4 regions of the Brevibacillus sp. BC25 genome follow, and region 4 is predicted to be linked to each of the others. Evidence: riboswitches for the same ligand, from Rfam matches in the RefSeq annotation. Region 4 holds a riboswitch; each other region holds the start of a gene.
What was found. A riboswitch is a leader RNA that binds a small molecule or an ion and turns the genes downstream of it on or off. The one in region 4 is predicted to bind cyclic di-AMP.
Positions count from the first base shown of each region.

Region 1: linked by a shared signal. The riboswitch ahead of PMI05_RS27225 (glycine betaine/L-proline ABC transporter ATP-binding protein) and the one ahead of PMI05_RS11880 (C40 family peptidase) in region 4 are both predicted to bind cyclic di-AMP.
Region 2: linked by a shared signal. The riboswitch ahead of PMI05_RS28080 (CAP domain-containing protein) and the one ahead of PMI05_RS11880 (C40 family peptidase) in region 4 are both predicted to bind cyclic di-AMP.
Region 3: linked by a shared signal. The riboswitch ahead of PMI05_RS03550 (CAP domain-containing protein) and the one ahead of PMI05_RS11880 (C40 family peptidase) in region 4 are both predicted to bind cyclic di-AMP.

Region 1 covers NZ_AKIX01000125.1:19,200-22,662, forward strand. The annotation lists gene PMI05_RS27220 (proline/glycine betaine ABC transporter permease) at 1-179, opposite strand, end outside; gene PMI05_RS27225 (glycine betaine/L-proline ABC transporter ATP-binding protein) at 163-1,389, opposite strand; cyclic di-AMP (ydaO/yuaA leader) riboswitch at 1,782-1,928, opposite strand; gene PMI05_RS27235 (copper ion binding protein) at 2,674-2,874, opposite strand; gene PMI05_RS27240 (heavy metal translocating P-type ATPase) at 2,939-3,463, opposite strand, start outside.
Region 2 covers NZ_AKIX01000128.1:191,461-194,923, forward strand. The annotation lists gene PMI05_RS28060 (2-phosphosulfolactate phosphatase) at 1-222, opposite strand, end outside; gene PMI05_RS28065 (hypothetical protein) at 356-802, shown strand; gene PMI05_RS28070 (cold-shock protein) at 970-1,173, opposite strand; gene PMI05_RS28075 (rhodanese-like domain-containing protein) at 1,607-1,945, shown strand; cyclic di-AMP (ydaO/yuaA leader) riboswitch at 2,030-2,186, shown strand; gene PMI05_RS28080 (CAP domain-containing protein) at 2,194-2,925, shown strand; gene PMI05_RS31210 (hypothetical protein) at 2,990-3,145, opposite strand; gene PMI05_RS28085 (homoserine dehydrogenase) at 3,247-3,463, opposite strand, start outside.
Region 3 covers NZ_AKIX01000016.1:28,165-31,627, forward strand. The annotation lists gene PMI05_RS03540 (cell wall metabolism sensor histidine kinase WalK) at 1-599, shown strand, start outside; gene PMI05_RS03545 (hypothetical protein) at 725-919, shown strand; gene PMI05_RS03550 (CAP domain-containing protein) at 1,042-1,629, opposite strand; cyclic di-AMP (ydaO/yuaA leader) riboswitch at 1,637-1,794, opposite strand; gene PMI05_RS03555 (hypothetical protein) at 1,903-2,121, shown strand; gene PMI05_RS31245 (hypothetical protein) at 2,458-2,961, shown strand; gene PMI05_RS31250 (ABC transporter substrate-binding protein) at 2,970-3,461, shown strand.
Region 4 covers NZ_AKIX01000039.1:181,139-184,601, forward strand. The annotation lists gene PMI05_RS11865 (class I SAM-dependent methyltransferase) at 1-57, opposite strand, end outside; gene PMI05_RS11870 (PspA/IM30 family protein) at 152-847, opposite strand; gene PMI05_RS11875 (hypothetical protein) at 932-1,333, opposite strand; cyclic di-AMP (ydaO/yuaA leader) riboswitch at 1,653-1,792, shown strand; gene PMI05_RS11880 (C40 family peptidase) at 1,797-2,318, shown strand; gene PMI05_RS11885 (response regulator transcription factor) at 2,532-3,251, shown strand; gene PMI05_RS11890 (cell wall metabolism sensor histidine kinase WalK) at 3,252-3,463, shown strand, end outside.

The sequences.
Region 1 (3,463 bases), on a different contig from region 4:
GCCCCTAGCAGCAAGATGAGAATCAGCGAAGGTATCTCTGCCAAAACCGTGGAACAGTAAGTCACCATCGTGGAAATGACGATAGACACTGGATCAAACAATACCCCTTTGTACTGGCCCAGCACCTCCACGAACCCTTCCATCCATTCACCAATCGGCAGCTTAGGCACGACGTCCATCACTCATCACCTCTGCTCTCTGGTGCTCTTGGACATTGACTTTGCCTACCAGCCCGCCTAACACCGCTCCTTTTACGATGACACCCAACAAACGCTGCTGCTCGCCCACTACAGCAATCGGGACATGCAGATCTGCCATCATCGGAAACAAACTGTGCAGACGTGCGTCAGGTGAAACGGTAGGGAGGTCAGTTTTCATGATCGTCTCCAGCGAATCCCCCGTACTGATCGCGAGTGATACGTCATACGCCGTAATCAAGCCGAGCAGTGTGCGCTTTTTGTCCACGACGTACAAGCTGGACACGCCGTTATCCATCATAAGTTGCAGTGCCACTCGAGCCCCTTTGTCAGGCGTGATTGCTTCTGCCCGTTTCATCACATTTTCAGCAACGAGGACCCTGGACAGGTCGGCATCCTCCACGAACTTCCGCACGAATTCATCCGCTGGGTCTGCCATGATTTCTTCCGGGCGGCCGATCTGAATGATCTGCCCGTCTTTCATAAAGGCAATCCGATCGCCCAGTCGCAACGCCTCGTGCAAGTCATGTGTAATGAACAGGATCGTCTTTTTCATCGTCATCTGAAGCTCCAGCAGTTCATCCTGCATGTCTTTTCGAATGAGCGGGTCCAGTGCACTGAATGCTTCGTCCATCAAGAGAATATCTGGATGATTAGCCAACGCCCGCGCCAATCCGACCCGCTGGCGCATCCCTCCGCTCAATTGATCCGGGTACGCATTTTCCCACTCGGTTAATCCAACGAGCTTGAGCGCTTCCCGTGATTTTTCTTGCCGGAGCCCTGGTGGTATTTGTTGAATCTCCAATCCAAACTCGACGTTTTCTCGTACCGTCCGCTGCGGAAACAGGGCAAAGTTTTGGAAAACCATCCCGAGCTTCTTCCTTCGCACCTCGCGTAAAGCCGTTGCCTTCATGTCCACGATCTCTTCCCCATCGATCTCGATGCTTCCGCTCGTTGGGTCAATTAGTCGATTACACAGTCGGATTAAGGTGGATTTGCCGCTGCCTGACAGGCCCATGATGACGAAGATTTCACCTTCCTCGACTTCAAAGCTGACCTGATTTACCCCGATAGACTGGCCCGTTTGCTTGTAAATTTGTTCTTTTGTACGTCCTTCCTCCAGCAGCTTCAAGGCCAGCTCGGGCTGCTTGCCGAACACTTTTGTCAGTTGATGGACTTTCATTTTGGGCATGGTATCCCTCATCCTTTGTTTTTTCGTAAATGTAAAAAGCCCGCGAAGTTTCCACACTCCAGCAAAACCAAGGCACGCTTGATTTTTACTCGTGTTGAAAATCCGCAGGCTTACGTAATACCTGGCGTCCATTTTCAGGACTCCCTGTACTCTGTCTTCCTGATTTCGATTGTCAGCGGTTTATGTCGTACCAACTGCCTCCCAGCGATCCACACCATTTCCTTCACGACTGTATCGGCGTAAGCTGCTCGTCGGTATTGTCATAAAAAAATAGGCCGATCCATCCTTTTTCTCCAGAACAAAGGTCCCAAAGAAAAAGCCTGCATCGGCCTATCACACGCCCGCAAGGAATCCCCTTGTTGCGCATTATATGCCTAGACTTTATCCATCCATGACCTTCCCTGCTTTGGCCGACGAGGTTAGCTGACGGGTAGGATGGCAGAGAAGACATTTCCTCATCCCTCCTGATCACTCAGGATTAACCCCAAAAGATTGGTTCCCCCGCTTCCGAGAATCTCGGAACTAGGCCGTATGTGTTGTTTCTTATTGAATCGTGATTGTGATTTGAATTATACGCTTGCTTCCAGTTATTGTGAACGTTCGTTTAGCAAGGTTTTAACCGGATTACGGCTTTCTTTATGAGTCGGATTGAATTAGCTGTTGGTTGCTTATTCGATTGAAAGATTAGTGCGCTATACTCGCTGTTGTGGTGGGGAGGAAACAGGAGAAAACGCTCAGATTCTTGGAACCCCTGCGCGGGAGCATGGGGTGCCCGGCTCCGTGAAAAAAAGCGAAACCGCGTCCAAAGTTGACTGTTCAGGATGCGTCTCAGAGGTGGACGCTAAAGGCAGTTTCTCTTTTTTTCACTGCGCCTCGGTAGGTGTGTCCAAAGATCTTCGCTTATTTCTCCTGTTTCCTCTACGAGCTGTTGGGTTCCTACATGCTTTTTTAAAGACCTTTTGAATGCTACTTTCAAGATGAAAAAAGCGACTTGGGAAGAAGAACATTTCCAGTCCTAGCGCCTCTGGAGCCCTACCTAGCGGAGAAATGACTGGCGGGGGTTTTCAGCTTCAACCTCTGCGAATACATCTTCGAAACTCTACTTTTGAAGCGCTCCCGACATTCATTTCGCAGCGGACAGTCTAACCCCTTGCGGGGCGTAGGCCGAAGCGTAGACTGGAAATGGGCTTCTTCCCCTCCCCTACAGCCACTCCCTACCACGAAAGCAAAAAGCTCCCGCCTCATTGAATCAGGCAGGAGCTTTCATTTGTAATGGCTGGATGATTAAACGACGTCGTAGCCTTGGTCTTCGATTGCTTCTTTTACTGCGTCGAGAGTCAAGTTGCTCTCGTTGTAGGAAACCTCAACTTTTTTGTCAGCCAGGTTTACTTTGCCTTCTGCACCCAGTTCTTTCAATGTATTCTCGATGCGCGCTACGCATTTGTTGCAAGACATACCTTCTACGTTCAATGTGATATTTGTCATGATCAATCTCTCCTTAATTTTTATCGTGTATGAGTAAGGCGGACAAAGCCGCTTGTTACTGTTGTTATAGCTTCACTCTTTGCAATCTCAGAGCATTGAGTACAACGGATACGGAGCTGAAGGCCATTGCGGCACCGGCAAGCCATGGAGCGAGGAAGCCGATTGCAGCAATCGGGATGCCCAAAGTGTTGTAGGCCAATGCCCAGAACAGGTTTTGCTTGATGTTGCGGATGGTGCGTTTGCTCATCTCGATGGCGTCTGCGACACTGGTCAGTTCGCCACGCATCAGCGTAATATCTGCTGCTTCCATAGCGACATCTGTACCTGTACCGATTGCCATGCCGACGTCAGCGGTAGCGAGTGCTGGTGCATCGTTGATACCATCGCCGACCATCGCGACTTTTTTGCCTTGTGCTTGCAGTTTTTTCACTTCTGCGGCTTTGCCTTCAGGCAGGACTTCTGCGATGACGTGATCGATTCCTGCTTCACGGGCAATGGCCTCAGCAGTTTGACGGTTGTCACCGGTCATCATGATTACAGTCAATCCCATCGCTTTCATGCGCTGAACAGCTTGCTTGGAGGTTGGTTT
Region 2 (3,463 bases), on a different contig from region 4:
AGCGAGCAGCGCTGTTTTTTGATTAGCGAATGCTAAGGCTGACTCATCCTTTACCTGATAAGGATAGACGATACCTCCACGTCCCGTTACGATATCGACACACGTACTGAAGGAGAGCACATCGATAATGACGATCATATCCGATGCTGCCCCGACCTGTTCCACCCCTTCGTATCCCCAATCGAATCGTGCCGTATAGTCTAGTTGTGTGCATACAGGCATTTCCCCCAAAAACCTCCACCATCCTCTATCAAAAATAGTTACTCGTCCCCTTACGTTCGCCGTTACAAATCAAGGCAAGAAACAATATCGTATTATTGTCCCACTAGTTTACACAAGAATGGAGTGAACATGGATGTCTGAAATCGAATACGACGACGATCAAGGTAATACGGAAAAAAGAAATCACAAACGCCCAAGAAGAAATACTGTGAGAACGACTGGTATTTTGCAAAACAACCTCGCCCGTGCTCTCACCGCTCACCTCGACCTGGTAAATCTGAACACAGAAGAGGTTGAAGTACGTGTGCAAGTATTGAACTGGGGTAACGCAGTTACACAAACGAATCCAGTTAGCACCTTGCTTGACATCACCCAATTTATCCCTGCGAATACTCGCACTGCTTTCAATGCGCTGGTCCCCGCATCTTTCCACTATGAAGTTCGCCTTACTGTCGCAGAAAACAACGGAAATGTCCTTCTCACCACTTATGGCCGTACTACCATCGGCGGAGGTCAAGTTGTTGGTCTTTCAGTTCTTGACAGTCAATTCCAAACTGTCGAAATCGAAACTTGTATTTAACTATTTTGCACGAAGAAAATGAGGAATTATGGTGGGACGCCATAGTTCCTTTTTTAATCCATTCGCATGCAGGAAAAGGCGCTGGGGACTATCCCAACGCCTTTTTACTTTTAGGACCACGACAAAAAAACTGCCCTCGAAAGGACAGTTTCTTTTTAAAAGGAGACTTACAGTTTTACTACGTTCTCAGCTTGTGGGCCACGGTTGCCTTGAACGATGTTGAATTGAACTTTTTGACCTTCGTCCAAAGTTTTGAAACCGTCACCTTGGATTGCGCTGAAGTGTACGAATACATCGTCTCCGCCTTCTACTTGAATGAAACCGAAACCTTTTTCTGCGTTAAACCATTTTACTGTTCCGTTCGTTTGCATTTAAAAAAACCTCCAAAAATTCAATTTGAATATGCTAGTCATATATTTACCGAAGCAAATAAAGCTCACATATCATGAAGAAATACCAAATCATGTGCTATGATACGCCTTCATGATATGTGAATTTTACCTACTCAGCCAATATGCGAATGTCATAGGACGGAACTGCAAAATTAAAAACTAAACCTTTTGAAAACCTAAAACAATGAAAGCCCTTCCTCTCTTCCATCCTTGCGGCTCCGATGACCGCGCCAGTGTGAATCGGGGATTCAAAAATGTTATCCATCAGCATACAAATACACCTCGATGAATGATTAGGTATCAATTTTTCAAGTAGCAACCTCATTCTACCATGGTTGTCCAATAAAAGCAACCGTTCACCCTTATACTGGGAAGGCGATACTCTGTTACAATAGCATTGGGAGGGATTTCATTGCATACTTTGACAACCATTCAATTATCCGAATTATTTCAAAAGAAAATGCCCGTACTTTTATTGGACGTACGCGACGCCGAAAAATTTATTTCTGGCAGCCTCGTTCATGAAAACGCTTCGACACGTAACGTCCCCTATCTTCTAATGAAAGAACAGGACAAGCCGTTCGATGAAGAAACCGAAAAACTTGCGCAAAATGTGCAGATTGTTACTGTATGTACAACAGGTAACAAAGCGCAAAAAGCTGCCGCTCTTCTTCGTGAGCATGGTTTTCAAGCAAATGCATTGGAAGGCGGCTTAACCGCATGGAAGGAACAATCAAACGAATCGAAATGAGCCTAATTTATCAACGCTTCTAGCTATTTGCCATATATTACTCCTTTATTTCGATTGGGATTGTCTGATATCGTTGTTCATGCCAAACGAAATAAGCCGAGACTTCCTCTTGAAAAGGAAGTGCGGGGGACTTTTTTGTGGATGAGATATTCCACATTGGGGTGAATCGCCGAGCTGGCGTAGGGTTGTTTCCTCAATCCGAATCCGACAACTAACCTCGTAGGCAAAAAAAAGGAGAGATTTGTTTAATGAAACGTTTTGGTTCTGTTACAATCGCGATGACTCTTGGTCTGGGCTTGGCTCTAACAGGCTTCGCTACTTCTGCTTCGGCTGCTTCTAATTGCCCTGTTCCTGGCGGACAATTCCAATATTATATGCCACAATTCCAAAAAGCTCCAAATTCCCAGCAATTTTGGAACTTCTTTCAACAAAAACAAGGCTTTGCCCCTGGACAATCAATGCCAGTACAACAGCCAATGACACCGATGCAACCAGCAAAGCCGGTACAACCAGCGCCTGTCCAACCAGCTCCAGTTCAAGCTGCACCAGCGCAACCTAGCAATAACGTCACTCAACCTGCCGCTCCAGTAAATCAAGCGGATCAAGGAAAAACTGGTGATTTTGCGAAACAAGTCGCGGATTTGGTGAACCAAGAACGTGCAAAAGCAGGTCTCAAGCCTGTTCAAATGGATGCAGCGCTGTCCAAAGTAGCGTTGGCAAAAGCACAAGATATGTCTGCTAACAACTATTTTGACCACAACAGCCCAACGTACGGTTCCCCATTTGACATGATGAAGCAGTATGGCATTCAGTACTCGACTGCAGGTGAGAATATCGCCATGGGTCAACAGAGTCCACAAGAAGTTATGCAACAATGGATGAATAGTGAAGGTCACCGCCAAAACATTATGAACCCTGCGTTCACAAAAATTGGTGTAGGCTTCACAAATGGCTACTGGGTACAAGAATTTATCGGATAGAACGCATTGCATGAAACGAAAAGCCGGTGTCTCTTAATCGAGACCCGGCTTTTTCGTGTAGGCATTATTCCTGCTGTGCTTCGGATGCCTGCTTATTGGGGGTACAACAGCAGCTATCCTGCTCATTTACCAAAGCGACGTCCTTTTGATGCATTTTTTGCTTGGTTGGGTAAGCAGATACTTGCTGCAGCTCGGCATTGACATCAGACGATTGGTTCATCCGTATGGCCCCCTTGCCGTTTTTTTGTGGTGCATCCCTAGTATGCTCGCGGTTGTAAACGACTCATTCCTAAGGAACACTGGAAGCACATACAAATGAACCTATCTGCTAATGATATGTTCAAGGTCTTTTAAGGCAGCCGCTGCTGCCGCGACAGGATCCGATTTTCCTCCAACGACCAATAAATCCCCCATGACATCTGTTTCTACCCGTATGGCTTTTGTCGTACCTGATACAGATGCAAATGGATGGGTAAGATCTACTGCACACAGTTCCACTGCTACAGAAAGCGTGCCATTCGCTTCCTTTTGGATGCTT
Region 3 (3,463 bases), on a different contig from region 4:
ATTTAGTTTTACGAGACGAGCAGATGCCAAAAGAACAAATGCGGCATTATGCGACGATTGCTTTTACCAAGTCGCAACGATTGGAAAAGCTGATTGATGAGCTCTTCGAAATTACGAGAATGAATTACGGCATGGTCAACCTCGAGCAAAAGGTTATTGATTTGAGTGAATTGCTTGTTCAGTTAAATGAAGAGATGTATCCTTCCTTTGAGAAAAATGAGCTGGTCGCGCGGTGTACGATTGCTGCTCATTTAGTGATCGTGGGAAATGGGGAGCTTTTGGCGCGCGTCTTTGAGAATATCCTGACCAACGCGATACGCTATGGAGGAGATGGCCAGTTTATCGATTTGAACGCTTATCGTGAGGACGATGAAGTGGTAGTACAAATCATGAATTACGGTAACCAGATACCTGAGGATGCGCTACCGCATATTTTTGAAATGTTTTTTACGGGCGATAAAGCGCGAACGCATCAAGGGGGAGGCACAGGACTCGGCCTGTTTATTGCAAAAAATATCGTCGAGAAGCATCGGGGAACGATTTCAGTCCAAAGTGATTTTATTCGAACGTGTTTTGAGGTCAGGTTGCCGTATGGATGAAATGATGGCAATAAAAAAATGGAGACGCTTCAATGTCTCCATTTTTTTATTGCATAATTCATGGGGATTTGAAATTTTGGTAGAATATTCCTGCAACGAAACAAATTAATTTTTGGTGGTTAGTTATGAATAAATACACATGGACATTGATAGGTGCGGTAATTGTTGCTGGAATATCATTGGCTACTTGGGCTGGGGCCATTAACCAAGGGGATAAGGAAGCATTACAGGCATATAAAAAGATGGAACAGGCACGTAACCAAGAGAACAATCCCTTAAGCAAATCGAGTAGGAATGTAACCCGGAAGAGAATGAAGTAAAAGGTAAGCTGTTGGCTTTTCACGGAGATAGATAGATGTTCAAGGGCCACTCCAGACAAGGCTGGGAAAAAACAAGAAAGCCGGGTCCCCACTAGAGGACTCGGCATTTATATCCAATTTCATTATCCGATGAATTCTTGTACCCAGTATCCATTCACAAAGCCTACACCGATTTTGGTGAAGGAAGGATTCATGATGTTTTGACGGTGTCCTTCACTGTTCATCCATTGGTTCATGACTTCCTCAGCGGTGCGTTGACCCATGGCGATGTTCTCACCCGCGGTCATAGAAGATACTCCGAATTGTTTCATCATGTCAAATGGAGAGCCATACGTAGGGCTTGTATGGTCAAAGTAGTTGTTGTTGGACATATCAGCCGCTTTTGCTTGTGCAACTTTGTTCAGGGAAGCATCCAGTTCCACTGGCTTCAGACCTGCTTTTGCACGCTCTTGGTTTACCAAATCAGTTACTTGCTTCCCAACAGAGGAAGCATCCACTTGTTGGTTAGCTTGTTTTACTGGCTGTTGAGCTGGCTGCTGTTGATTCGCTGGTGCTGCGTAAGGTGCTTGCATTTGCGGTTGGACAGGTTGCATATATGGTTGATACCCGTATTGCGGACATGTGGTAGCGGCAGAAGCTGTGTTAGAAAAGCCGGAAAGAACAAATCCCAATCCCAATGTCGCGATTGCAATAGTACCAAGGCGTTTCATATTCACATCGTCTCCTTTTTTTGGCCTACGAGGTTAGTTGACGGATTCGGATTGAGGAAACAACCCTACGCACTTTGGCGATTCACCCCATGCAGATCTCTCATCTGCAAGTAAAAAAGATCCCCCGCACTTCCATTCGAGAGGAAGTTTCGGCTGTTTTGTTTGGCATGACCTAGAATAACAGAGATTCACTGGTGAAAGAAACCCGTAAAATTTGGTAGGATTAATAAGAATATCTCTTGTTTTATTGAGAGGCTGGAGTCCGACACTCACTTGTCTTGCATCGGCAACGCCAGACCGCTCGAACAAGCGCTTCAGCATGCAACTACTGAAATGCTCTCCTTGCTAGTCGAAGACTATGGGCTCTCGGTAAATGAAGCAAGCCTGCTGCTCGGCCAAGTCGTCGAATATAAGGTGGCCAACGTGTTCAATCCCGCTTACAGTGTCGCCTGTAAAATTCCAAAAGCATATTTACCTGTTCGCAAATCCTAGCTGCTCAATCGCTTAAGTGGGGTCTGACGTTAAAGATGAGTCAGAAAAAGGGATGCGCATATGATCGGCGGCTGCTCCGAATTCTTCCCGAGTTGATTCAGCATACCTCATAGACAGTGCAGGTGGATAGGGCCTCTTATGCGAGGCTCCTTTTTTTATTGTTTTTCGTTAGTCAGGAAGTGACGAGTTTGTATAAAGCTGGTCGTAGAGAATGTGTATTGAGCATGCAATCCAATTTGGGGTAAAATTTACTCAAGTGAGATGATAATGATTATCACTATAAATCAACGAATTGTTTTGCTACAAAACATAAAACTTTTTGGAGTGAATTTAATCATGGCAAGATCGGGATTTATGAAAACAGGATGGATATCGCTTATAACGGCAGCAATGATTACGGTGACAGGTTGCGGCTCGACAGGCGATCAAGCTGTGGCCACGGTGACTACCGATCAGCCTGCACAGGCAACGGCAGCGCCAAGCGAAGCTCCGCCTCAGACGGAAACGCGCGTCGTAACCGATGGCTTCGGAGAGGTAGAGATTCCGACAAATCCAAAGCGAATCTCAGCTCTTTATCGTGAAGATTATTTGGTTGCGCTTGGGGTAACGCCTATTGTGCAATATTATAACCCGATGTGGGGCAAGCAGGATTATTTGAAGCTGGAAGTGCCGTTGTTCGATGTGACCGGCAGCATCGAAGCTATGCTTGTGTCCGAGCCGGACTTGATCATCGGCGCCGGAGAGGTCGATGTAGCACAATACGCGCTCTATTCCAAGGTTGCGCCGACGTTCCGCTTGCCGGACGACGTACTTGCGGATTCGCGCAAAACATTACCTTAATCGCCGAATTGCTTGGTCTCAGCGACAAGGCGGAGCAGGTTCTTGCCGATTACGAAGCCCGTATTGTCGATGTGAAGGCGAAGCTGAACGCGGCGATCGGCGATGAGAAGCTTGTTGTTCTGCGGATGAACGTCGTAGATAAATCGATTAATATTTTCGGTATTCATAACACGTTTGTCGGACAAATCTTGTATGAGGATCTTGGGCTGAAGGCGCCGGGGTTCGCCGAGGCGATGACGGAGGGCAATATCGTCTTGTCGAAGGAGGTCATTCCAGAGCTTGACGCGGACCATATTATTTTGCTTCCGTCCAACGGGACGTGGGAGGATGAGAGCAACACGAAAGCGCTTGAGGAAATGAAGGCAGATCCGTTATGGCAGACCGTTCCTGCATTTAAGAACGGCCATGTATATCCCGTAGAGAGATCGTATTGGCAGACGGGAGCCATTACGGCAAACGGGTTGAAGATGGATGATTTACTTCGATTACTGGCTTCTTAGCA
Region 4 (3,463 bases):
ACCGACGCGTCCAGGCTCAGCGATAAACCGCCGCAAAAAGACCAAGAAGTCCTGCAAGAATCGTACCTCCTAGGGGAAAAGCAGCCTGATGTACACAGGCTGCCAAATTGACACAATCTATTCTACACCCAGTCCCCCAGTTCCTGTCGAATTAGGATTGTACTGGTTTTGCTACCGGTGTTTTTACTTCATTAATGGATGCTTTGATGCTGGCAAGTTCTGCATCGAGATCATCCTTTTCCAGTTCAGACAAAGCGTTCTCCCAAGCGCGGTCTGTTTGGCGCCATTGTCCACTCATTTGCGCTTCTGCTTCCATGCGCATGACTTTTTCTTCCATGCGGGCGAAGCCACGGCCTGCGGACGGATTACCGATACCGACAACTGCTTGATTGACTTGCTTTTGTGTACGAGCTACTTGTGCACGTGCCATCAGTGTGAACCTTTTCGCACGCATTTTATAGAACTCTTCCTTCAGCTCAGCCAGCTTCTCGCGCATTTGCGTGGCTGCCTCGGATGCTGATAGGTAGAGAGCTTCATATTCCGCTGCACGACCTTCGTACTGCTTCTTGTCAGCGAGTGCTCGACGAGCCAACTCGTCTTCTCCCTCAGTCAAAGCGAGCTTGACTTGACGATCGCGTTTTTCGATCAGAGCATTGGCTTCGTCCAATTGCTGGCGGAATTTCTTCTCCAGTGCAACCTGACGGGCAACTGCTACTTCAACTTGTCCGATTTCTACTTCCATATCACGCATATATTGATTCAGCATTACTACCGGATCTTCCATCGAATCCAATGCATCATTTACCGAAGCTACTGTCAGGTCACGCAAACGTTTAAAGATACTCATTATTTTTTCCTCCTCATCATATCACATCATATTGTTCATCCAAAAGACTCTTGCGACACAGTGTTATTGCGGTTACCAAAACGGTTATGGTCGTTTGGTTACGTTTCTCTCCCAAGCGTCTAGCGTATCTTCTTTTAATACTTTTTGGGCCCATTCACGCTCCCAAGCAGGTGGAGCTTGTTTAGGTTCTTGACTGGGACGCAGTAAGCGATATCCCAGATAAATCACCCCAATGGCCAGAAGTGCGTGAAATAGTAGGTCAAGCTTGCCAATCAACATCAGGAACCCGAATAGGAAGACTAGGATTCCCCAAAAGCGTGAACCGGTTTGTCCCATAATCTTTTTGGCACCGTATATCATGATCACACCGGGAATGATGAACCCGAGCAAGTCTCCGATATCGATACCCACCAGATCTAGAAGAACCAACCCACCGACTAGCAGCAGAACCAGCCCGAGTAGAACTTTGCCAGACCGTTCGCTCATTACTCGCTTACCTCCATTCGTTTTGCATGTGGTGCTTGTGGAACGTTATGCCCTTATTGTAGCCCTCGGTATAGGCTTCCCATAACGGGCGTGCGGTTGGTTTTTCCCTCCGTCCTTGGACGGAGACAATTTCCTGCCCTAATCGGACGAGCTGTCCCGCAAGGCAGAACAAGCGCGCGTCGAAAGGCGTCTTGCACTGTTGAACGAAAACGTTACAGCATTTGACGGTATTTTTGTGACGAATATGTGAACAATCGGATGAAAAAGAAGGAAAAGAAAGACTGACGTAGAATCTTCGTAAGAGTGCGTGTAAAAAAACATCGAAAAATAGCCGAATTCCGCTTGGCGGAAACGGGGGAACCACGTTTTTGGGGTGAATGGTTGCTACTCCTAGCAGCCTAGGGCGTCCTTTCGACCGAACCCTTCAGCTAACCTCGTAGGCTCACGAAGGGAGCAGTTTCTTTTGCGCAAGGTAGTTTTATCTTTATTTATGGCTGGAATGCTTGCTATGGGGGCAGGCGCTGCACATGCTGCTGAGGAGAATTCTCTCAATGAAGTAGTCAGCGACTTGTACGGTACCCCTTACAAATCTTCCGGCTCGTCCAAAAAGGGCTTTGACTGCTCCGGTTTCACGCGCTACGTATTTGATGCGTTAGGTGTAGACCTGCCTCACAATTCTGCTTCTCAGTACGAATTAGGTACAGAGGTAGCCAGAAAAGATTTGCAGCCAGGCGATCTCGTGTTCTTCAATACGAACGGTCGCAGCATTTCTCACGTGGGTATCTACATTGGAGACGGCACATTCGTGCACTCGGAATCTGGTCGTGGAGTCGTCAACACTAAGTTGAGCGATCCATACTACTGGAGCAAGCGTTATGTAGGCGCCAAGCGTCTCGGCGCTCCTGTTCTAGCGAAAGCAGAAACTCCGAAAAAGGAAAAAGCGGTGCAAGCTGCATCGTTGCCGGAAAAACCAGCTCAAAAATAGTCGTTCGGCAAAATAATAAAAGCCAGGGACACTACGTCTCTGGCTTTTTCTGACGAAACTTAGTACCTGGTCTAAAGAGGTACCCTCATATATTAGAACAACTTAATAACTTACGGGGTTTCTTCCCCTGATCAGGTCAAAGCATGTTATGATAGACAAGACCCATTCTTTGAATGGTATTCCTTATTAATAGAAGTAACTGGGGGTTTTCCGGTGAAAGATCACATTTTAATTGTCGATGACAATCTGGAGATTATTGAACTGCTAGAAGACATTTTGGAGAACGAGGGCTTCACCGTTTCCTCTGCAGAGAGTGGAGAAGATGCACTCTCCCTGCTCAGTCAAGGAGAGCGACCCAACCTGATCCTTTTGGATATTATGATGCCCAACATGAGTGGCTACGAGCTCTGTTCTCAAATTCGCCGTGAGTGGGATTTGCCTATACTGTTTCTCAGTGCAAAAGGAAAAGCGGTAGATAAGGTAGTCGGCTTCGAAATCGGCGCAGACGATTACATTACGAAGCCATTTGATACAGAAGAACTGCTCGCTCGCATTCGTGCCCACCTGCGTCGTTATGAGCGCATTCGCAAGCATACGGAGGAGCAGCCTGAGAAGGAAACAGCCTCTTCTCCGATTACGGTTTTGAAATTCAAGGACCTAGAAATTCATAAAGAAACGTATTCCGTTTATGTATGTAATCAAAAAATTGAGCTCTCTACCAAAGAATTTCAACTGCTCACATTCCTCGCAGAAAATGCGGGCATCGTCTTTACAAGAGAGCAAATCTATGACCGTGTCTGGGGATATGGTTATGGCTCGCTCAATACAGTGACCGTCCATATCAAAAACCTCCGTGAAAAGTTGGAAACAGAGCGTCAGTTCATTAAAACACAATGGGGGACAGGCTACGTATTCATCGGGGAGAAGCTTTAAATGAGCTTACGTAATAAAATTTTTCTCTCCTTCATTGCCTTGATCACACTCAACATCTTGTTGTTTAAATTTGTTTTTCAAGACATTATTGTCGCTCAACTCAAAAATGATCGGCATAATCAGTACCAGGCTGAGAAGGAAGCCGCAGAGAAGGTCATGCTCAATCAATTGCTTCTCGTCAGTAATTTCAAGGACCCAATCGAACGTTTGGA